DNA from 3 places in the Oceanobacillus sp. FSL W7-1304 genome. Region 2 is predicted to be linked to each of the others. Evidence: riboswitches for the same ligand, from Rfam matches in the RefSeq annotation. Region 2 holds a riboswitch; each other region holds the start of a gene.
What was found. A riboswitch is a leader RNA that binds a small molecule or an ion and turns the genes downstream of it on or off. The one in region 2 is predicted to bind thiamine pyrophosphate.
Positions count from the first base shown of each region.

Region 1: another riboswitch for thiamine pyrophosphate. It lies ahead of thiW (energy coupling factor transporter S component ThiW); the one in region 2 lies ahead of NYE61_RS19335 (YkoF family thiamine/hydroxymethylpyrimidine-binding protein).
Region 3: another riboswitch for thiamine pyrophosphate. It lies ahead of tenA (thiaminase II); the one in region 2 lies ahead of NYE61_RS19335 (YkoF family thiamine/hydroxymethylpyrimidine-binding protein).

Region 1 covers NZ_CP150211.1:2,105,080-2,112,952, reverse strand. Annotated here, with positions in the region: gene NYE61_RS10705 (hypothetical protein) at 1-198, shown strand, start outside; gene NYE61_RS10700 (sigma factor) at 321-809, shown strand; gene NYE61_RS10695 (helix-turn-helix transcriptional regulator) at 1,002-1,313, shown strand; gene NYE61_RS10690 (permease prefix domain 1-containing protein) at 1,310-1,591, shown strand; gene thiE (thiamine phosphate synthase) at 1,658-2,281, opposite strand; gene thiM (hydroxyethylthiazole kinase) at 2,285-3,055, opposite strand; gene thiD (bifunctional hydroxymethylpyrimidine kinase/phosphomethylpyrimidine kinase) at 3,058-3,858, opposite strand; gene thiW (energy coupling factor transporter S component ThiW) at 3,936-4,421, opposite strand; TPP riboswitch at 4,597-4,712, opposite strand; gene NYE61_RS10665 (LytTR family transcriptional regulator DNA-binding domain-containing protein) at 4,951-6,006, shown strand; gene NYE61_RS10660 (ABC transporter ATP-binding protein) at 6,181-7,029, shown strand; gene NYE61_RS10655 (ABC transporter permease) at 7,026-7,736, shown strand.
Region 2 covers NZ_CP150211.1:3,905,333-3,913,205, forward strand. Annotated here, with positions in the region: gene NYE61_RS19320 (Gfo/Idh/MocA family oxidoreductase) at 1-635, shown strand, start outside; gene purU (formyltetrahydrofolate deformylase) at 741-1,640, shown strand; gene NYE61_RS19330 (sigma-70 family RNA polymerase sigma factor) at 2,280-2,819, shown strand; TPP riboswitch at 2,935-3,041, shown strand; gene NYE61_RS19335 (YkoF family thiamine/hydroxymethylpyrimidine-binding protein) at 3,138-3,746, shown strand; gene NYE61_RS19340 (ECF transporter S component) at 3,739-4,317, shown strand; gene NYE61_RS19345 (ABC transporter ATP-binding protein) at 4,314-5,978, shown strand; gene NYE61_RS19350 (energy-coupling factor transporter transmembrane component T) at 5,959-6,696, shown strand; gene NYE61_RS19355 (glutathione ABC transporter substrate-binding protein) at 6,873-7,873, shown strand, end outside.
Region 3 covers NZ_CP150211.1:2,675,704-2,683,576, reverse strand. Annotated here, with positions in the region: gene NYE61_RS13660 (glycoside hydrolase family 18 protein) at 1-720, opposite strand, end outside; gene NYE61_RS13655 (isochorismatase family cysteine hydrolase) at 785-1,318, opposite strand; gene tadA (tRNA adenosine(34) deaminase TadA) at 1,407-1,865, shown strand; RNA gene ffs (signal recognition particle sRNA large type) at 1,932-2,197, shown strand; TPP riboswitch at 2,383-2,485, shown strand; gene tenA (thiaminase II) at 2,685-3,374, shown strand; gene dnaX (DNA polymerase III subunit gamma/tau) at 3,577-5,259, shown strand; gene NYE61_RS13630 (YbaB/EbfC family nucleoid-associated protein) at 5,546-5,860, shown strand; gene recR (recombination mediator RecR) at 5,959-6,555, shown strand; gene NYE61_RS13620 (YaaL family protein) at 6,572-6,787, shown strand; gene NYE61_RS13615 (pro-sigmaK processing inhibitor BofA family protein) at 7,163-7,426, shown strand; gene NYE61_RS13610 (sigma factor G inhibitor Gin) at 7,522-7,719, shown strand.

The DNA of each region.
Region 1 (7,873 bases), 1.8 Mb from region 2:
CCAACTCCCGATGACATGCCAGTTGAAGAAGCGGATTTAGAGATTCGAGGAAATGCTGCAGAGTATGAAGAGGTAATTAAGAGCATTGTTTGGGATGAAGATGGTTTACGTTATTCGATCGTAATAACGCATCCAGATATAGATGAAGAAGAAATTGTGAAATCGACAGAAAGAATGATTTTGAGTTCGGAAAAGTAATCAAAAGATGAGCGAGAAAGTTTACGAAAAGATTTGCTGCAGCTAAGCAAGTATTACAAGCTTTTCTAGCTGCATAAGTGGAAAAAGGGCTAATACAGGAAGCATAGTACGGAGGTTAAAGGATGAGGGAGATAGGGAGACGAGTTATTAAACAGGTGAAAAAAGGAGATCATTGTGCATTTAAGAAGCTTGTTCAGCATTACCATCAATCAGTCTATAAAATTTGCTACATGATTATCGGTGACAATAAAGCTGCTGAGAATATGGCTGAAGATATTTTCTTGCATGTTTATAATCATATTGGCGATTATCAGGAAACTACTAAAAAATTTTCGCTGTGGCTGTTTCAAAAAACGGTGAACCTAGCTCGTACCCAATTCAATGAAAAAAATCAAACCGGCGTGCATGCTAGTCCCGTATTAAATAAAGATAATAATATGAAACTTATATTGATGAACATTTCTTTAAAAGAGAGATTAGCTTTAACCCTAAAATCTAGCAATCATTTATCCATTCAGGAGATTAGTGAAGTTTTAGAAATCCCCAATTCCACTACCCTAACCTATATTTGGCGAGGGAGAGAATCGCTGCGCACGATGATTAGTCAGTAATTTGTTCTATTGCGTTTAATAAATGTACCAGTTCCATTATTTAAGGGGACTGGTACATTTTTTCTCGTGGATTCTGCTGACGGGTACATTTTCGTTTGCTTTTTATTGCTTTTACCCTTGTGATACGAGGTGCATCATAACACACTGGTATTAACAGGAAAAAAGGGGTGAATATGCGTAATGGATAGGTAAATGATGAAAGGAAGCATTGATTTATTGATATTGTTTTTAATTTCCCAGCGCGATTTGTATGGTTACGAAATTACCAAAATTTTAAAACGGTTAAGCGATGATGCGTATGATATGAGTGAGGGAACGCTGTATTCGGCTTTGAAAAGATTAGAAAGAAAACAGTGGATTAAGTCTTATTGGAGTGATACAGAAAACGGAAGGCGGAAATATTATCATCTAACCGAAACAGGAAGAAAAGAACTGCAACAAAAACAGAGAAATTGGAAAATGATTGAATTCCTTGTAAATAAGAGTTCGGAGGGATTAACATGACGCAAGATCTCAGAAGATTTGTTGAAAAGACAGTTCAACAAATTGAGGGGAATCAACAAGAGAAAGATGACTTATACGAAGAATTGCTGATTCATTTGGAGTTGTCCAAGGAAGAATTTATCAATGCGGGGTTATCCGATAAAGAAGCGGAAAAGAAGGCAATGGAGCACATCGGCAATGAAACAAAGGTCGGTGGGCAGATCCAACAAGCAATGTTTCCTTTTCGAAAAGAAATGATGCGGGCACTTGCCATTGGATCCTTACTTTTTCATAGTTAAGGATATCTCGAAAGTTAGACTTTTGAGATATCCTCTCTTGCTAGATTCAAAAGCGGTTCCTACAAGCTAAATCGCTTTAACGGCTTTAGCAATATCTTCTGCCTGTGTAATCACGGAGATAAACGAGACACCATCAGCCCCAGCTTCAAGCACAGATTTAGCATTCTTTGTTTCAATCCCTCCAATTCCGACAATAGGAAGCATTGGGAATTGTGCGCGTAATGTCTGAATCCACTCCAACCCAACAGCCGCTTTCGCATCCGTTTTTGTTGTTGTGGAAAAAATTGGACCCGCACCAATGTAATCAACAAGATCTATCGGGCTTCTATCAACTTCATCCGTAGTTGATACAGAGAGTCCAATAATTTTATTTGGAAAAGCTTGACGTAATTCTTCTGCTGATCGGTCATCCTGACCAACATGTATACCGTCTGCATCAAGTAATTCCACAAGCTCGACATCATCATTCACAATAAATGGAATGTGATAGCTTCGGCAAATTGCTCGTAACTCTTTACCTAATTCCAATTTCGCATTACCGTTAAGTGATGAAGGACCTTTTTCTCGAAACTGAAATGCTGTTATTCCAGCCTTAGCTGCAGCTTCCAGTATATCTCCAGGATTACGGTCGCAATTTTGACTGCCCATAATAAAATACTTTCGTAAGGATGGCTTCATTGGAAATAACATGTTTTATTTTCCCTCCAGTTGTTCGGGTTCTAATGAAAGTGCGTCGATAAATGGAGCTATAAATGTTCCTGACCCGTTCACTGACGGACTTGCGGCTGCGTGGGAGGCGGCTAATCCGTAAAAATGAACAGCTGTGAGTACCTGTTCTTCAATTGGGTCATCCGTTGTTAAGCAGGCGGTTAGTATGGAACCTAGCAAGCAACCAGCACCTGTTACTTTAGCTAGAATTGGATGCCCAGTATGATTCTCCATGCAGGATTTTCCGGTGCAAATAATGTCTATTTTACCTGTAACAACAGCGGTCGTTTTGTATTCCAGTGCGACGCTGCGAGCGATATCTTCAACATTACCCTCACCAAGCGATTCCACGCCCTTTGTTTGCCAAGGGATATCGACCAGATGTGCTAATTCACCAGCATTTCCTTTAATAGCAGTAGGCTTTACCTCTTTTAAAATTTGTTTAACAGCAGTTGTACGAAATGTCGTTGCAGCAACACCTACTGGGTCAAGTACAACGGGAATTCCTTTTTCATTTGCCTTTTTACCAGCAAGAATCATTGCATCTAGATCCTTTGCTGTTAAGGTACCGATATTTATTAAAAGACCATCTGCAATAGAAGCCATATCCTTTGCTTCCTCTTCGGCTTTTGCCATTACAGGGGCGCCACCAAAGGCTAACAGTCCATTTGCGGTAAAATTCATGACAACCTGGTTTGTTAAATGATGAATGAGCGGTGTCTTTTCCCGTACACTTTTAATAATTGTTGGATTCATGTTTAGCACTTATCCTTTCGTATTGCCCAATGGTTTGTTGGACCACTCCCAGCTCCAAGGTCGAATGAATACTTAATTGCCGCCGTGACAAAATCCTTTCCATTCTTAACAGCGTTATACAAAGACAAACCTTTACTTAAATAAGCAGTGATTGCTGCAGCGTACGTACAACCAGTTCCATGTGTGTTTTTAGTATCAATTCGCTCTGCTGAGAAGCTGTGTATATTTAAGCCATCATAAAGGAAATCAATTGCTTCCCCTTCTCTGTGTCCGCCTTTGATTAAAGCAGCACCAACACCGAATTCCTTCACAAGCAGTTCTGCAGCTTGTTTCATATCATCTGTTGTTTCAATCGTTTCTCCAATAAGAAATTCAGCTTCTGGAATATTCGGTGTTACAAGTGTTGTCAGGGGTAAAAGCTGTTTGCGTAAATAATCACGTGCCTCTTCTTCGATTAAAGCATCTCCGCTCGTTGCAACCATAACAGGGTCCATGACATATGGAACTTGAAGTGCTGCTATTTTTTTCTGGATAACTTTCATCATCTCCTGATTGGCGATCATTCCAGTTTTCAGTGCGTGAATAGGCATATCAGAAATCACGGAATCTAATTGCTGTTCAATTATTTCAATCGGTACATGGTGAACGGCTTGAACACCTGTTGTATTTTGAGCCACAACCGAAGTAATTACGGACATCCCATAGCTTTGCAGCTCTTGAAATGTTTTTAAATCAGCGTGGATACCTGCACCGCCACTTGGATCTGTACCGGCAATTGTAAGTGCACATGCTACTTGTTTCATTGGTTATACACCATCCTTTCAGAAGATACCTCACATATAAGTGTCGTTCTTTCAAATCCTTTTATAAATCATGCAATTTAATTACGAATTAAACGTTTACTTGAAACCCTGGATACGATAAATAAGCCGATAATAGAACCAGTAATACTACTAACAAGAAATGGTGGGATAAAGGCGAATGCTCCGGCAGAACTTCCCATAAAAATGTAAGCAAATGGGACAGCGAAAAGTGCACCGAAAATCCCGCTTCCAACGCCTTCACCGATAGCGGCTAATGATTTCTTGCTGGATTTTTTATAAAGATAACCTGCTAAAAATGCGCCAACCATCGCACCGGGAAATGCTAATAATGTCCCTAGCCCGAGCATATTGCGAAGTAAGCTAATCATAAAAGCGATAACGACAGCTGGACCTGGTCCAAGCGTAACAGCTGCCATGACATTAATTGCATGCTGGACAGGATAGGCTCTAGCAATTCCAGCGGGAAACCATAATAGTTGAGCGGTGATTGTCCCAATTGCAATAAATACTGACATAGTAGTTAATAAACGTGTTCGATTCATCAAGTCCTCCATTTCTGGGGTATCACAAAAAGCAGTGATGTAAACCAGTACGCTTCTTTATAGCAATTGCTGCTTTCTGGATTTTGAAGTTTAGCTACGGACACGGAGCTAGAACTGGACGTAAAAAAGCTAGATCCATTAGGACCTAGCTTGATACGTGTGAAAAATAGTTTAGACATATGTCAGACTACTTCCCTCCGCTGGTATTAACCAGATCAGGTCCATAAGAGTCGGGAAATGATACACGCTTCCCTCTCAGCCCACGCTTTTTGGGCACCCCTAGTAGTTTAAATGCGATAGAATTGTAAATTCATCTCTAAGCTTAACAAATTTTTTAACTTTTGTCATTATTAACATGGAAAACATGGTATAACTAATGTAGTCTGCTAATTATATAGTAGAAGCGTTACGAAAAAAATGGTACATACTCTTGATTTAGCGGAACGTGATTGCACTTTTTATTGTGTAATGGGAGATAACAATGAATAAAAGGATACATATAAAAAAGTATTAAAGAAAGGCTGATAGAATGACAATTTTAACTATGAAAAACATAGAAAAACATGAAAAGGATACACAGCTATTTCCTGCTTTTAATTTAGAAATTGCTGAAGGGGAGATTACTGCCATTTATTCAACGCTAAATGTTCGAAGCACGCTTTTAAATATGATTCTCGGAAAAATCCCCATTGTAAATGGGGAAATCCGTGTAAAGGAAGTAACTATTGCAGAAAACAAGCGAGGATTTTTACATCAAGTTGGTATTTGCTTTTTTGAAGATGGGATGTATGAGAGATTAACGGTTTCTGAGTATTTTCGATTTTTTTATGACTTATATGAAGTTAAACAAACGTTTGAACGAGTTATCCATCTAACACAGCTGGAAGGAAAGAAAAACAAGAGAATTAGAGATTTAACATTTTCGGAAATGAAACGTGTACAATATGGACGTTTATTGATTCAGGATCCTTCTTTATTTGTTTTTGAGGAGCCTGATTTGAATGTAGACATGGAGACAAAACGTGTATTTATTAATATTACAAGAAAGATACAAGAAGAAGATAAAAGTATACTTGTTCTAACTGGGAATATGGAAAGTGCCGTCACGGTTGCTGATCGTGTTTATCGATTGGATGAAGATGGTTTACGAATTATTGAGACGGAAACAGAGGAAGATACAGAGGAAAGAGATACAGAATTAATTCCAGCAGAAGAAACAGATAATGAAAAAGACACAAAGCCAATTCAATTGAATAAAATTCCAACGAAAGTTAACGATAAAATTGTTTTATTTGACCCCCCTGAGATTGATTATATTGAAAGCAATGATGGTCAAGCAAATATTTACATAAAAGGGGAAGCATTTCCAAGCTCACTCACCTTAACGAATTTAGAAGAGCGCCTGCAGCATTTTGGATTTTTCAGATGTCACCGCTCGTATATTGTAAATTTACAAAAGGTTCGTGAAGTGATCACATGGACTCGAAATAGTTATAGTTTGATTTTGGATGACAAGGAAAAGTCGCAGGTTCCGCTGTCTAAAACAAAAATGGCGGAATTAAAAGATCTACTCGGCCTTAAATAAGCTCCGTTCATCGAAAAAGTAGAAATATCAAGACTTGCAACTCGGATAATTGAGCGTTAAAAATGCGCCATTCACCTTGAAAAATACTCTTTTCATAGGAAATATGCTGATTTCCCTTCGCTTTCCATTTATTCTAGAGTCACAAACAAACGAGATCTACGGGGAGGAAGAATTTTGGAAAACATTATTGAAGTGAAATCATTAGCAAAGATTTTTGGTAATAAAGCTGCATTGGAAGATGTAAGCTTTCAAGTAAAAAAAGGAGAGACATTTGGATTTTTAGGACCGAGTGGTTCTGGAAAAACGACAACTATAAAAATATTAACTGGACAATTGATGCAAACATCTGGAGATGCGACCGTATTTAATTTGCCTGTTGCTTCATTAAATAAGCCATCCTATCGAAAACGAATTGGTGTTATTACAGATAATAGTGGATTGTATCAGCGGTTATCAATTTATGACAATCTGAAATTGTATTGTGAGCTTTATAATGTGCCATCGAAACGAATTAGTGAAGTGTTAGAGATGGTTAATTTGACGGAGGATACGAAAAAGGTAGTTTCAAAGCTTTCAAAAGGAATGCTGCAGCGTGTCACGTTAGCAAGGGCCTTCCTGCATGAGCCGGAATTGTTGTTTTTAGATGAACCAACATCTGCTTTAGATCCAGTGAACTCAAAGCATATTCATGATGGACTCCGCAAATTGAATGAAAAAGGAACAACCATTTTCTTGACCACACATGATATGAGTGAAGCGGAAACACTGTGTAAACGCGTTGCATTTTTGCATAAAGGAAAAATACAGTTGCTCGATGAGCCGAAAGTTCTTCGCAGACAATTTTCGGATTCCTCTGTAACAGTTGAATTAAAAGATGGACGCGAATTAAGTTTACCAGGTGGTTCGAAAGGCGCGGATGAAATATATAAGTACCTATCAACCGATCAGATCGTTTCCATCCATTCAAATGAACCAACATTAGGAGATATTTTTGTAGAAGTAACAGGGAGGGAATTAGTATGACTTTTTCAATGAAACGTGTCATGGCAATTTTTCAAAAGGATATGAAGGATTTATATAAAAATATGTATGTATCGACAACAATTTTAATGCCGCTCATTTTTGCATTTTTTTATGGTCGAATGGATAATCTTACAGTAGAAGTTCACTATGTAGTAATTAACTTGACCTTAGCCATCGTTACAGCATTCCTGCAATGTTCCATTATAGCAGAAGAAAAAGAGAAAAACACATTACGCGGTTTGATGCTTTCGCCAGCAACTATACCAGAAATTCTTGGCGGTAAAAGTTTAGTAACCTTTATATTAACTGTTATAACGATTATTCTATGTGCGATGCTGACAGGCTATGAGCCAGCAAATATGGGGATTGTAGCAATCGCAATTGTTGTATCTAGCTTGTTTTATATTGCTTTAGGAACATTGATGGGATTGATCTCTAGAACCTTAATGGAAGCTTCTGTACTCATTTTACCAGTTATGTTTATTTTTGGATTTGGATCTATGTTTCGTCCTTTCGCTGAAGAGTATCCTATCCTGTCTGTCATCGACTATTTACCAAATATCCAATTGATCGAGCTAGCAACAGCTGTTGAGGCCGGTTCAGGATTTGGAGATGTCCTAGGTAATTTAGGTATCATTGCAGCTTGGGTAGTTGTGGGAATGATTGCCACTGTCATCGTATTTAAAAAGCGAGAGTTGGATGAGTAAGGTTAAATAGAACTGGGGAATTCATTTCCCCAGTTCTATTTTTATGAAAAGCAACGGATTATATTGCTTGTGTAGAGATCGATATTAACCACTGATTCCTGCGTTTTCCCAATTAGTATATTTAAATTTACTTTAAC
Region 2 (7,873 bases):
TTGAAGCAATTTCCACGATCCATATGCCAAATTATAAATTAGTGAAAGAGCATATCGCTAGTCTTGGTGCAATTAAGTTCATTCAATGTAACTACAGTCAGTTCTCAAGCAGATATGAAGTATTATTAAGTGGAGAAACACCAAACATTTTTAGTCCGAAATTTTCCGGAGGTGCTTTGGTAGATATCAATGTATATAATCTGCACTTTGTAATGAATCTGTTTGGAAAACCGGAAAAAGTTAGCTACACAGCAAATAAACATGGAAATGGAATTGATACATCTGGTGTTGCGGTACTGTCCTATCCGAACTTTATCGCAGAGTGCGTCGGTGCGAAAGATACACAGAGTATGAATTTTGCAATGATTCAAGGCGAAAAAGGATATTTGAACGTAGTAAACGGTGCGAATGGTTGTCAAGAGGTTATGATTAAGAAGGAAAATCGCGAAATAAAGCTCAATACACAAACAAATGAAAATCGCCTTTATTATGAGGTAGCTGAGATGCAGCAAATTTTTGCTGCAAAGGATTTTGAAAAATGCTATGCGTTGCTCGATTATACAAAGTCAGTTGTTGAAGTGCTAGAGGCAGCGAGAAAAGACGCAGAAATTGTATTTGATGCAGATTTACGTTAAAAAGCGTAGGATGTCTTTGTTGAATTGCAAAATATAGATAATACTTGACTGTTTCCAATCAATTGCCTAAAGTAAAATGATATTCGAAAAATGAGGGGAATAGGAATGAACAGTTATTCGGAAGGTAAAATACAAGCGTTTCAAAAACAAAATGACAATCGTGCTCGGTTTTTAATTAAATGTCCAGATCAACCTGGTATTGTGGCGGCAGTTTCAAAGTTCCTTTATGAGCACAATGCCAATATTGTCGCATCTGATCAGTTTACGATGAACCCTGAAGGTGGGGAATTTTTTATTCGGATCGAGTTCGAATGTCCTGATTTAAAAGGGCAAATGGGTAAACTGGAGACAACGTTTCTTCCAATTGCAGAGAAATTCAATATGGAATGGAAAATCATGTATGTTCGTGATATTAAAAACATGGCGATATTTGTCTCGAATGAACCGCACTGCTTATTAGAGCTCCTTTGGGAATGGCAAAGTGGCGATCTAATGGCAAACATTGCACTTGTGATAAGTAATCATGAGACTGCTCGTGAGATGGTCGAATCGCTGGGCATTCCATTTTATTATATACCAGCGAATAAGGAAATACGTCATCAGGTGGAAGAAAAACAGAAGCAATTGCTTGAACAATATGAAGTCGATTTAATTGTGCTTGCACGTTATATGCAGATTCTGACACCAGATTTTGTAGGGCATTATGAAAACCGTATTATTAATATCCATCATTCATTTTTACCAGCTTTTATTGGGGCGAAACCATATGAGCGTGCTTATCAGCGTGGAGTGAAAATGATTGGTGCGACATCACATTATGTAACGAATGATTTGGATGAGGGGCCAATTATCGAACAGAATATTGGCAGAGTCGATCACCGTGATAATGGAGATGATATGAAAAAAATTGGCCAATCGATTGAGCGAAGTGTACTAGCTCGAGCAGTAAAATGGCATCTCGAAGACCGCATCCTTGTCTATAAAAATAAAACAATTGTATTTTAATCAAAGGGCCAGTTCTGATCATGAGCTGGTTCTTTTTTATAGCTTAATTTCGACTTGCAGATATTTTAGTCATTATAAAAATAACCTGGTTCTAAGCTCCATGGTATGAGCTAACTCCCCCACGAAATACTGCGGGCGGAAGCATTTTGAGAATACGGTCTCAGCCTCCTCTGGAAAGCTTCCCAGCAGACATGTGTGTCGGTTAATTTGGTTGAAAGAGCAAAAAGAATCTATCGATAAGAAAGCAGTCACGGTCGTTTTGGATGAAATGATGAGAAGAAACAGCCGAGGCGCGGATACTTAGAAACAAAAACAATCGAGTTAAGAAATTTTACGAAAAGGAAAGAGCCGGCATGACATGTTAATCTGCAAAAATCCAGTCAGTGAGCGCTCCAATGAGAATCGCAAGGTAAATCACATGTTTTCAATAATAACTCTCCCACATTTCTATTAATTACTTAAAGGAAAACACTTTATTAATAGGAACATTTGTTCTATAATGAAGGTGATTAGAAAAAGAAGAAATAACGGACTAGCATTCGTTAATCGTTTTATCTTTGTACCATCAAAGTGAACAGGGTTGTAAATCGAACGAAAAAGTCTAAAAGCCAATGTGTATTTTAGACGAGGAGGGATTGAATGACCAATAACAACGTAACATTTGAAGAGATTGTTGAACAAAATGAGCGAAGAATTCACTATCATATCCATCGATTAAATATTAGAGACACCGAACAGGAGTTTTTTCAAGAGGGTTTAGTGGCGATGTGGAATGCATACGAGAAGCATCAACCAGATAAAGGCCCATTCGCAACATACTTCAACTATATAATTCGCAACCGTTTGATAGATTTAATACGTAAGACAAATAGAGAGAAGGAAAAGCAGATACTTTTGAATATTGAACAGAAAAGACTTCTCCATAATAGAAATTGTTATCGTAGTCATGTTATTTGCTATCCAATGATGATAGCTGAAAAGCCGATAACTGATGAGATTTTTTGGGAACATGTGAAAAAACAACTTACCGGAAATCAATGGAAATGGGTAACCTATTTTATTATCGAGAACATGTCTGTTAAAGAAATTGCTGAACAAGAAGGTGTTTCGATGGAGGCTGTAAAAAGCTGGGGAAAAGAGGCTAGGAGAAAGTTAAAATGTGGAGTGGCTAGATATTAGTAAAAGGATATATAGTCTAATGGGTAACGTATTCAATTACTAAATTTTAAAAATAATAAGTGCTTTACAATAAATCAAGCCTGTGGTATCTTGAAGACAGAAAACTTCATCATTATTTTTACGCTAGGGGAGCTGTGAAAGCGGCTGAGAAGAACTGGATTGTTCTGACCCTTTGCACCCGAACTAGATAATACTAGCGTGGGGAAGTGTAGTCAATCTGTATATCTTTCTATTGATATCGATATATACATGTAGACTGCATTCCCCAGGGATGTAGTTTTTTTGTTTGGAAATATATATAACAAGGAGGAATTTACAATGGTACATCAAACTTGTACGGAAAGTGATATTGCAGGAGCTAGTTTTTCAATTCATCCGATGAGTGATCAGTTTATCGAGATTATTAAAGATGCTTTAGAGGAGGCAGATACATCGAAGGTTCATATGGATACAGATGATGTAACAACAACTGTAAGAGGAAAGCTGACACATGTTTTTGATGTGACAAAGGCGATATTTGCTCATGCAGCAAAAAGTGGGAAACATGTTGCATTTGAAGCTACGTATTCATTAGGATGTCCTGGGGATTCAATGGGGGAGGCTTATATGGCAGAAGATGAGATTCCGCTGAATGCAGAGCATGTCAAACATATAAAGCAGCGGGTTGCAGCAAAATTTTCCTTGTATCCATTGGGCGGCGGTAATTATATGGATGTAATTTACAGTCAAATTGAGGCAATGAAGCAATACGTAGATGTTAGTCACGCCCATTATGCTACACGATTAGATGGTGAAGCGATTGCAATATTTGATGGATTGGAAAAAGTGTTTAAAGCAACCGTTGAAGGCGGCTCAAGTCATACGGTAATGACCGTTTCGATGTCAGCGAACAGTCCATCCCATACAGGAACGAATCAAAATGAATAATTGGCGCTTTAAAGAAATAGTTGTATTAGCAGCCTTGTCCGTTGTGTTCGCAGTCGTCTATTTAGCTTTTTTGCCAGTTGGAGCAGTCTTAGTTGGTTTCTTTGGACCAATTGGCTATGACTTTATTTTTGGTATTTGGTTTATTGTTTCGATTATTGCAGCCTACATTATACGGAAGCCTGGGGCCGCATTTTTATCTGAAACGATAGCAGCTATGGTCGAAGTGTTAATCGGAAATGCTGTTGGGCCAATGCTCATTGTTACTGGAATGATTCAAGGTATTGGTGCGGAAGCTGTATTTGCAGCAACTAAATGGAAGAATTATTCGACTTGGGTATTAATGGCAGCGGGAATGGGATCAGCTGTCACCAGTTTTATTTATGGTTATTTCATGAGTGGCTATGCTGCTTTAGCTACAGGCTATGTTCTAGCAATGTTCATTATTCGACTAATTAGCGGAGCATTGATTGCTGGATTATTAGGAAAGGCATTGAGTGATGGACTAGCTAAAACAGGTGTGTTATCAAGCTTTGCTTTAGGAAAAGAATATCGGAGGAAAAATGCGGCATGAGTTTAATGGTAGAAGTAAAGCAATTCTCTTTAAAATTTGAATCGAATCCACAGGGGGACACCCTGTCCAATTTGAATTTTCGTCTAAATCATGGTGAAAGCTTATTGCTATTAGGTCCTAGTGGCTGCGGAAAAAGCACATTAACGTATTGTCTGAACGGACTATATCCTCGCGAATTAGATGGAGAAGTACATGGAGAAATTGTCATTAATGGAAAAACAGTGACAGCATATCGTCCGGGCGAAATTAGTCAGCAAGTCGGAGTTGTTTTCCAGGATCCAGAGACACAATTTTGTATGCTGACTGTTGAAGATGAAGTTGCCTTTGGATTAGAGAATATCGGCATTCCGCATGAATTTATGGAAGAAAAAATTAACCATGTTCTAGAATTAGTACAGTTGCTTGCGTTTAAAAAGTCTGCAATAAGCTCACTTTCAGGAGGGCAAAAGCAAAGATTAGCACTTGCATGTATTCTTGCATTAGAGCCTTCTTTATTAATTTTAGATGAACCAACAGCTAATCTAGACCCGATTGCAACAAAGGATGTGATTCAGACCATCCAATCGATACAAGAAAAAACAAATTGCTCTCTTATTATTATTGAACACCAGCTGGATGGCTGGACAGAGCTAACAAATCGCTGTCTTTTATTGAATCGAAACGGTGAGATATTTTATGATGGTGATTTAAGAAATGCCATTGCGTGCAGGCTAGAAGAGTTGGAAGAACAAGGTATTTGGCTACCGAAAGTAACGCAATATTTCTTGAAAAACAGACCGCAAACAGAGCGGGAATTACCACTTACCGTAGGAGAGATAAACCCTTTTTCATTATTCGAGAGTAAAAGAGTGAATACAGCAAGTATACCCTCTGAAGCAGGTTTACCCTATGTAAAAGCTTCTCATATATCATGGAAGGTAGAACAGCAACCAATTATTCACGATATATCGCTAACGCTTTACCATGGTGAATTTATTGCAATTGTTGGGGCAAATGGCAGTGGGAAAACTTCTTTTTCTAGAATTCTAGCAGGTATTCAGCGGCCTACAAAAGGAAGCGTTTCTATAAAAGATAGAAAGATTGGAAGTTGGAAGGAGTCACAGTTACGGGAAGAAATCGGCTATGTTTTCCAGAATCCTGAGCATCAATTTATTGCAAACACGGTTTATGAGGAAATTGCATTTAGTCTTCGCTTAAAAATGGAAACGGAAGCAACAGTTAAAGAGAAAGTACAGGCAGTATTAGAAACATGTGGATTATTGCACTTACAACATGAGCATCCCTATACATTGAGCCAAGGACAAAAGAGACGTTTGAGTGTAGCAACAATGATTGTTGATGATCAGCCATTTCTATTGCTGGATGAACCAACTTTCGGACAAGATGCATCTTCCAATGCTCAGTTGATGGGACTATTACAAGGAAGATATAAATCGGGAGCAACAATTGCGATGGTTACACATGATATGGAATTGATTCATGATTATGCAACGAGGGTTCTAGTTCTCCACAAAGGCAGACTTGTTGCAGATCTCGCACCAGCGGAACTATGGGCGCAGCCAATAGAAAAATTGCATGATTGGCAGCTTGCATTACCAATTCAAGTTCAGATTCAGAACTGCTTAAAAAAGGAAGGTGATTATGCTGCTCAATCATCTTAATCCAAGCATAAAAGCACTAACAGTTTGTATATTAGTTGTACATTTGGCATTTGTATTTGAGCCGATGACCGTGTTTTTATTTTTGATTTGGACAATTGCGGCAACCTTTATTTTCGGTAAGGTAAATTGGAAAAAATATGTTCTCTATTTTCTTCCCTTTTTTATTTTTGCAATCGGAATGCTCTGGACAACAATTGCGTTTGCAGATACTTCGGAGCATACAAATAAGGTTATCAACATGCTCGGACTAACGTTGCCACTTGATTCATTTCTCGTTGCTTTGGCTCTTTCGCTGCGAATATTAAATGTTGCGGCACTATCCTTAATGTTTATTTTTACAACCAATATGGTTGATTTTATTTTAAGCTTGATCCAGCAGTTAAAACTTCCACCTAAAATTGCTTATGGAGTTTTAGCGGGATATCGATTTTTACCAATGATGAAGGATGAAATTAAAATAATCCATGCTGCCCATCAAGTCCGTGGTGTTAGCCAAGGCAAATCATTAAAAGATAAATTTTCAAAATATAAACGCTTTGCAATTCCGTTGCTGGCGAGTGCGATTCGAAAAGCGGAAAGAACAGCTGTTGCCATGGAATCAAAAGGATTTACAGGTGATCGAAATCGAACCTTTTACCGTCAGTTTTTTGTAACAAAGCGTGATCTTATTCTTCCTGGAATTCTACTCTTCGGATTTTGGGGAGCTTGGTTTTTATAAACTTTAACCCGTAATCAGTCTAATTGATTACGGGTTCTTTTTAAAATTCATTAGATTAATTATATAATTCCAACCAAAATACTTGTGATTGAAATGGAAATCAGTTATATTTTAAATTAGCATTTCTTTGAAATAGTGTAAAAATTGTCGACATGTAACTGGGGGGGGAGTTAGAAATGAGAAATTATAAAAAAGGATTTTTACTTTTCATCGTAATTTGTATGATGGGCGTGCTAGTTGCTTGTGCGGATGAACCAGGTGACGCAAATGGAACATCAGGAGATGAGCAGGAAGGTGCTGGAGGAGATCTTGTTATTGCCACTATATCTGATGCAGTGACACTGGATCCAGCAGGTTCGAATGATGTTCCATCACGTGATATACAATTTAATATCTTTGAGCGACTGATTAATCAGAATGAACAAATGGAATTGGAGCCAGGGCTTGCAGTCAGCTGGGAAGCGATTGATGAGACAACATGGGAGTTTCAATTACGTGAAAATGTAACATTCCATGATGGTTCAGCTTTTAATGCAGAAGTGGTAAAAGCAAATATTGATCGTTTGCTAGATCCGGAAGTTGGTTCATCTTCCTATAGTAGATTTGAAATGATATCCGAAGTAGAGGTGGTCGATGATTACACTGTACGAATTATAACGGAGTATCCGTTCTCACCATTGCCATCGAATTTAGCTCATGGCAGTGCTGGAATCGTTTCGTTAGAGCAAATTAAAGAAGACTACGAAGCAATGGAAGCAGGAGAAGATCCAGGAAGTGTTGTGAATCAGCATCCAATTGGAACAGGTTATTTTAAATTTGATGAATGGGCACCAGGTCAGCATGTTGTCCTTGTTAATAATGAAGATTATTGGGGAGAAGAAGCGGCTAAACTTGATTCCGTCACATTTAAAGTTGTGCCTGAAGATTTAACGAGACTTGCAGAGTTAGAGACAGGGGATTCGCATGTTACAAATCCGTTGAGTCCTTCTGATATTGCCCAGGTAGAGGGGAATGAAGAATTAACTGTCGTACGGCAGGACAGCTTAGGAATTGAGTTTCTCGGATTCAATGTTGAGAAAGCGCCGTTCGATGATGAACGTGTTCGACGTGCGATTGCAATGGGGATTGATAAGGAACAAATCTTAGAAGGAATTTATGACAATATTGGGACGCCGGC
Region 3 (7,873 bases), 1.2 Mb from region 2:
CTGAGAAAATCGCTCCTTTGCTTTACGCAGAAATGCGTTGTATGCTTCCCGATCATCAGATGGCAGAAATTCAAAGTCAAAGTGGATATCGGTAAATCCTTGTGTCTGCGCTGTGTTCACAATGTTATCCAATAGCGTATTTTGAACCGCTTGTACGGTTAAAATGATATGACCAAGCTCATCACTAAACCCAGGTCCTTCCAAATTTGTCACAACCATTGCCATTGCTGTATCTGTGTTTGCGGCAATCTCCTGTAGATTCCCGATGGGTGGTGAAGTCAATGAACCATCGCGATTGACTCGATAGCTAAATAATGCAAGGAAAGTTAGATAAGGAGAATTTTTAGCAGCAGCATTTTCCAAGGTTTCAGAAACCGTATCACCAAAGGGTTCAATATAAGCATACGATGTAATCGCGCGCTTAGCACGAGGCGGGATGTAAATCCGCAAGCCAATAGGAAGTGTCATCTCTGGTGAAATATTATTAATCGTTGCTAGTTCCTGATAGGTCATCCCAAATCGGTTGGCAATGGAATAAAGGCTATCACCTTGTTGAACAAAGTAAAACTGACCAAAAATGGGGATGACCAGTGCTTGCCCGATGACGAGATCATTTGGAGCATCTAGTTCATTGGCATTCGTAATGGCGACAGCAGTTGTATTATATGTATTAGCGATTGAAGTTAATGTTTCCCCTTCTGTAACAACATGAATTTGCAAGAGAACTTCCTCCTTCAAAACAGTTTCTCATTTCAACTTATGTGAAGGAGGTCAGCTATATGACTTAAAGTGGGTCGATATTTGCCTTCATTACAGAACGGATTAAATATAATGCATAATCATTGTTCTCCTTTGCTTCGGATGCCATGCAATTTGCAGGAACGTGCATTCCAAATTGGTACATATACGCATCCTTGGCAGTAAAAAGAATGCAAATGTCTCCGGCAATACCAGCCATTAGGAGATGGCTTCGTTTTAAATCTGTAAGCAAAGATTGCAGTGGCGTCTGGAAAAAGGCAGAATGCTGTGGTTTAATAAGAAAGTAATCATCTTCCTCTGGTGCGAGTGCCTCAATAATTTCCTTGCTTCTATCATTTTTACAGTTTTCAATAATTTTATGAAAGTCTGCTTGCCATAATCCGTAATGGTCATTAACATAAATAGTAGGTAGATTTTTTTCTTTGGCGAATTTCTTCAGCTTAATGAGGTTCGGGAGGATTGCTTTCGTATTTCGATATAAATCATCACCGCCATCAAAGTCAAAATCGTTGATAATATCGACAAATAGTACAGCAGTGTTATTTAATGATGTATCCATTTATGAGTCTCCTTTATTCGGTATGACTACTTAACAGTATTTCCTCTTTTGGATTGATTCAAACTTTAAAACAAAGTGTTGTGATAATATGAGTGATGTAAAATTTATGGAAGCGGCAATTGAAGAAGCCCAAAAAGCTTTAACATTAAATGAGGTTCCAATTGGTGCGGTTATCGTATATAACGATGAAATCATTGCAAGGGGCTATAACTTGCGAGAATCCTCGCAAACGACGCTTTCCCATGCTGAGCTTGTTGCCATTCAAGAGGCAAATGAAAAGATTGGAAGCTGGCGACTAGAGGATTGTACGCTCTACGTTACATTGGAGCCATGTCCGATGTGTGCAGGCGCTATTGTCCAATCGCGAATTAAACGTGTTGTATATGGAGCAACTGATCCGAAGGCAGGATGTGCGGGCACATTAATGAATTTATTGAATGAACCTCGCTTTAATCATCAGGTTGAATTAACGGCAGGTGTTTTACAAACAGAGTGTGCTGCATTACTAACGGATTTTTTCCGAGCACTTCGAAAAAGAAAAAAATAGTCGGTAACCGGGCGCATCCGCTTTTGATGTTGCATTTTGTCGATAATTTCGCTATAATGGTAAATACCGTGCTAGGTGGGGAGGTAGCGGTGCCCTGTACTCGCAATCCGCTATAGCGAGGCTGAATTCCCACTCTAGGTGTGGCGATTTTATGGTCTGCCTTAAGGGAGTGGTGTTGACGCCCGGGTCCTACGCAACAGGAACCCATGAACCCTGTCAGGTCCGGAAGGAAGCAGCAGTAAGTGGAATTTTCTGTGTGCCGTGGGGAAGCCTAGGCCGAGCCATGAACTTAAGTAACGCATAGGGTCGTCACATCGAAAGTGGGTGCACGGCTACATAATGCAATCAAACACTCTTTTAAACGCTATAAAGCATTTGAAAGAGTGTTTTTAAATTCACCTAGAAAAAATCTTTCTAAGCTGCATGCCATATGGATAAGAGTTGGATGTTGGGATTTTTTTCGTACGAATTATTTTACTTTTATGAAAAAATGGAATAAGATAGAAATAGAATATAAAAAATCCACTAGGGGTGCCATTTGGCTGAGACAAGATTCATTTCTTGATCCCTTTGAACCTGAACTGGCTAGTACCAGCGTAGGGAAGTGGAGCTGGTGACGTATACATAATTCTGTAACTGTATATAAAACCACTCCATTTCGGGGTGGTTTTTTTGTTCTTCATTCTAAATTTATAGAAAGGAGATGTTTTGATGGATATTATTGCAAAAATAAGAGAAGACTAGCCGTTTATTTTTAATATTACCAATGAAGCTGTAGTAGAAGTAGGCTATTAAACAAAATTAGGGGAGGAATTTTCTATGCGTTTTTCAGAGTTATTGCGAGAGGCTACGAAAGAGAGTTGGAAATTAAGTCTAAATCATCCGTTTGTACAGGGTATTGTAAGTGGTGATTTGCCACTGGAAACATTCAAAAATTATATTCTGCAGGATATCTATTATTTGAAGCATTACGGCAAGGTGCATGCTTTTGCGGCTGCACATTCAGATGATTTTCATGTTGCTGCTAAGCTGGCAGAAAAAGCAAAGAAAACAGCAGAAGCAGAGCTAACAGTGCATAAGGAGCATGCAGGGATTTTAAAGATTACCAATGCAGAAATTGAGAATTTTAAACCTGCACCAACTGCCTATGCTTATACATCGCATTTGTACCGTGCATCGTTGTCCGGAAGTTTAGCTCAAATTGTAGCTGCAATGCTACCATGTTACTGGTTATATGCTGATATTGGTTTGACTTACAAGGACGCAAAACCGAAAGAAGAAATTTACCAAAATTGGCTGAACACGTATGGTAGTGAGTGGTTCCAAGAGTCCACACAGGAAATGATTGACCTGCTCGATGGATTAGCGGAAAAGGCAAGTGAAACAGAAAAAGAGAAAATCAAAGAGCAGTTTATTCTTGCGAAAGAATATGAGCTCGCATTTTGGGAGATGTCCTATACGTTTGAAACATGGCTTTCGGAAAAAGCAACGAATCCGGCATCTGTTTAAAATTATAAAAACCAGGGTGGCTGATGATATGCCATCCTGGTTTCTTAGTCCCATAGAACAAACAAATCTTCTACACCTATAACGAAATGTGACAGTAACTCCAGATGAATGTTACAAAAAATATATTTAACCCTGTTTTGGTTCACATTCACCCCTAAAATCGGGTATAATTAGAAATAGATCATAGAGGGGAATCTGTATTATGAGCTATCAAGCTTTATATCGCGTTTGGCGTCCAAGAACTTTTGAGGATGTCGTAGGACAAACACATATTACGAGAACACTGCAGAATGCGATTGTACAAGATAAATTTTCGCATGCTTATTTATTCTCTGGGCCAAGAGGAACAGGGAAAACAAGTGCTGCCAAGATTTTTGCCCAAACAATTAACTGTGAGCATGCACCAGTCAAAGAACCATGTAATGAATGTGATGCATGTCGTGGCATTTTGGATGGCTCGATTTCAGATGTTATTGAAATTGATGCTGCATCCAATACGAGTGTCGATGATATTCGTGAAATCCGAGACAAGGTAAAGTATGCTTCAAGCGCAGTACCATATAAAGTGTACATCATTGATGAGGTACACATGATTTCAATTAATGCATTCAACGCATTACTAAAAACGTTAGAAGAACCACCAAAGCATGTCGTCTTTATTTTGGCAACGACCGAGCCACATAAAATTCCATTAACGATTATTTCTAGGTGTCAGCGATTCGATTTTAAACCGATATCCAATCAGGCAATTGTAGATCGTATGCAAACGATTATGGAAGCAGAGAATATTTCTGTTTCGAAAGAGGCATTGGATACTGTTGCATTAGCAGCAGAAGGTGGAATGCGTGATGCGTTAAGTATTCTGGATCAAGCAATTTCCTATAGTGAGGACCAGGTAGAACTCGATGATGTGTTGGCTGTTACTGGTGGTGTTTCCCAGAAAGTGCTCACCGATATCGTAAAGGCCATGCATGAAAAAGATGTGGAACAGGCGTTACAGCTATTGGATGATTTGATCCAACGGGGGAAAGATCCTGGACGCTTTGTATATGATCTGATTTATTTTATGCGTGATCTATTGCTTTTCAAAAGTGCTCCATCGCTAGAAGGATTGTTGGAAAGAGCAAGAGTGGATGATAACTTCCTTGCACTTTCTGATTCTGTATCAACCTCATGGATTCAGAATGCAATTATCCAACTGAATCAGTGCCAACAAGAGATCAAGTGGACGAATAGTCCAAAGGTATTTATCGAAATAGCGATACTCACGATTACCAATCGTTATCATGCCGGGGAGCAGGCGACAGCTGATGTTGATTCAGAAGCAGTAACAAAACTGATGAGCAAAATGTCACAATTGGAAAAAGAGCTTACCAATCTGAAGCAGCAGCCTGCACAGCCTGTCCAAGCACCAGCTGCATCTGAGAAGAGAAGGCAACCTGCGAGAGGATCGAAAAATAGCTATAAAATCCCGTTTGAGCGAATTCGTGATGTGCTTGGAAAAGCAGAAAAGCCTGCATTAAAGCAAGTACAATCACAGTGGGCCAACTTTTTAAGTAAGCTAAAGCAAGTGAATGCACCTGCACATGCAACGATACAGGATAGTAAACCTGCAGCTGCATCCGCAGATTCACTCGTTGTCGCATTTAAATATGAAATCCACTGCTCCTTATTTTTAGATAATCGGGAGACAGTTGAATCCGTACTTACGAGTGTGATGGATAAGCAATTAACGATTATCCCAATTCCAGATAATGATTGGACACAGCTCCGTACGGAATATATAAGCAAACAAGATAAGCCTAAAGATGAAGAACAAGGAGATCCACTAGTGGATGAAGCTAGGAAGCTCTTTGGAGATGAATTACTGGAAATACATGATTAGGAAACAAAAGCGTAAGCGCCCGGTTAGCGACGTACGGACTGATCCGTAGGAGATAAAGGAAACATGCCCCTTTAGGGGTATGCCGATGTTAGGCGTAGCCTGATTTTAATCGGCCATCCTTTTATCTAGAGTCGTTGTTGACTTTCACCACAAGGGTATAAGTGCGACTAAGCCTCTGGCGCAGCCAATCGGCAAGTCTTGCTAGTCGTTGGGCGCTGGAGCTGGACTTGGCTGTTCCAGTATAAGGAAAAAAATAATAATGAATAATCTAAAGGAGGTATTTTCCATGAAGGGAAATATGAACAATATGATGAAGCAAATGCAAAAAATGCAAAAGAAAATGATGCAGGCACAGGACGAATTGCATGAAATGTCTTTTGAAGCATCAGCTGGTGGTGGAATGGTTACCATTACAGCAAATGGGAAAAAGGAAATTACAGATATTGCAATTAAAGAAGAAGTTGTAGATCCAGATGATATCGAAATGCTACAAGATCTTATCATTGCTGCAACAAATGATGTATTGAAGCAAATTGATGATAAAACGAACCAACAAATGGGACAGTTTACAAAAGGCTTAAACATGCCTGGTATGTTTTAATTAAAGGAAAAAATGGCAGGGGATTACGATCCCCTATGCCAAGTATAAGCACCCGGTTTAAAGCGGGTGCTTATGTTTTCGTGTAGGAGGCAGGCTTGATGTATTATCCAGAACCAATATCGAAGTTAATTGACAGTTTTACAAAATTGCCTGGCATTGGACCGAAAACAGCTGTCCGTCTGGCATTTTTTGTTTTGAATATGAAAGATGATGATGTGCTTAATTTTGCCAATGCATTAGTGAATGCCAAAAGAGAGCTCTCCCATTGCAGTATTTGTGGACACATCACCGATCAGGATCCATGCGCGATATGTTCCGATACGTCACGAGATAATTCGATTATTTGCGTCGTGCAAGATCCAAAAGATGTCATTGCAATGGAAAAGATGAAAGAATTCCACGGAAAATACCATGTTCTTCATGGCGCAATTTCACCAATGGATGGAATTGGACCAGAAGATATTAATGTCCCTGATCTAATCAATCGTCTGAAGGATGAGGAAGTAAAAGAAATCATCCTAGCAACTAACCCAAACATCGAAGGGGAAGCAACCGCAATGTATATTTCGCGCCTTGTTAAACCATCAGGTATCCGCACGACTCGAATTGCACATGGCTTACCTGTTGGCGGCGATTTGGAATATGCAGATGAAGTAACATTATCAAAAGCTTTAGAGGGTAGAAGAGATTTGTAGAAGTTAGGTGAAGTGCATGGGGAAAAAACGAAAGACAAAAGATGTCAATCATGAGCTGCTTGATACAATCATTCAAGCAGAACAAGAGTGGAAACAAATTAGGTCTATTGTAGAACAAAGTATGGAGCCTTCAATCAATGGAATGCAGCAAGAAGCAATTGCTCGGGCTAAATATTTATTTCTTCTGCGTGAGGCAAGACTGCGTAATATTAGTGCAGTGCGAGTATACTAGAATTATAGATTAAGGGAGACAAGGTTTGTGAGTATAGATGGCCTTGTCTTTTTTTATTGAGAAACCACAGTTTGAAAAATGTGTAGAAAAAATAAATGAAGAATTGAAGGAGAAACAGGAAATGTTGACGGTTCAGTTTTAGAATGGGAAAAAGGGGCGGTTCTTTTACTGAACGTTTGGCAACATCTCCTAACGACTTTTAATAAAAGGCTGTTAAATCAAGCTTTATATAAAATCACCTACTTTCTTACAAAGATTCATGATCATGTTTTTTCACAGAGAGATTCTTTTCTTTCCCCGCTTCCTTGGTTCTTTTTTACGAAATACAAGCATAAATTTACTAAAAAAGAGGTTGAGGAAGAGGGTTGATTTCAGTTGAGTTCTGCAATTGTTATTTCGGTCATTGTTGGACTAATTATTATTTTATTATTCGTTGGTGCCCCTGTTAAGCCAATGAAATTCATTGGACAGGCTACAGTAAAGCTTGGAATTGGTATTCTGTTTTTATTTTTCTTTAATGTATTCGGTGGGATGTTTGGGCTGCACATTCCAATTAATTTATTTACAGCTGTCGTATCTGGTTTTTTAGGGTTATTTGGATTGGCATCCTTGGTGGCGATTCATCTGTTTATTATTTAGCTAGACCATTTTATTCCAAACTTAAAAGTTTCAAAGTTTCCCCGTATAGTTTTCCTTAGATTGGGAGATACTAGTTTCTAACGGAGGTGGGGAAGGTGGAACAAGCTAATTCATTAGGACTTTCACAATGCGGCATCTGTGAGGAACAAAAGGAGAAGGGAATTCATTTATATACGATGTTCATTTGTACGGAATGCGAGTATAATATGATTCATACGGAGCCAAGAGAAGAAAAGTATAACTATTACTTACGAAAATTAAAGAATATCAATCAACCGAAATTATATTCATAGCTATCCAGGGAGTCTTTGCTTGCAAAGGCTTCTTTTGTTGGTCTGAGAATGATAAAATTGCCATGAAATGCAAAAGCGAGGTAGGATAAACCTTATACCATCCACATCCATGCTATATCTAAGAAAATCTCATGTGGCAATGATACGATGCTCG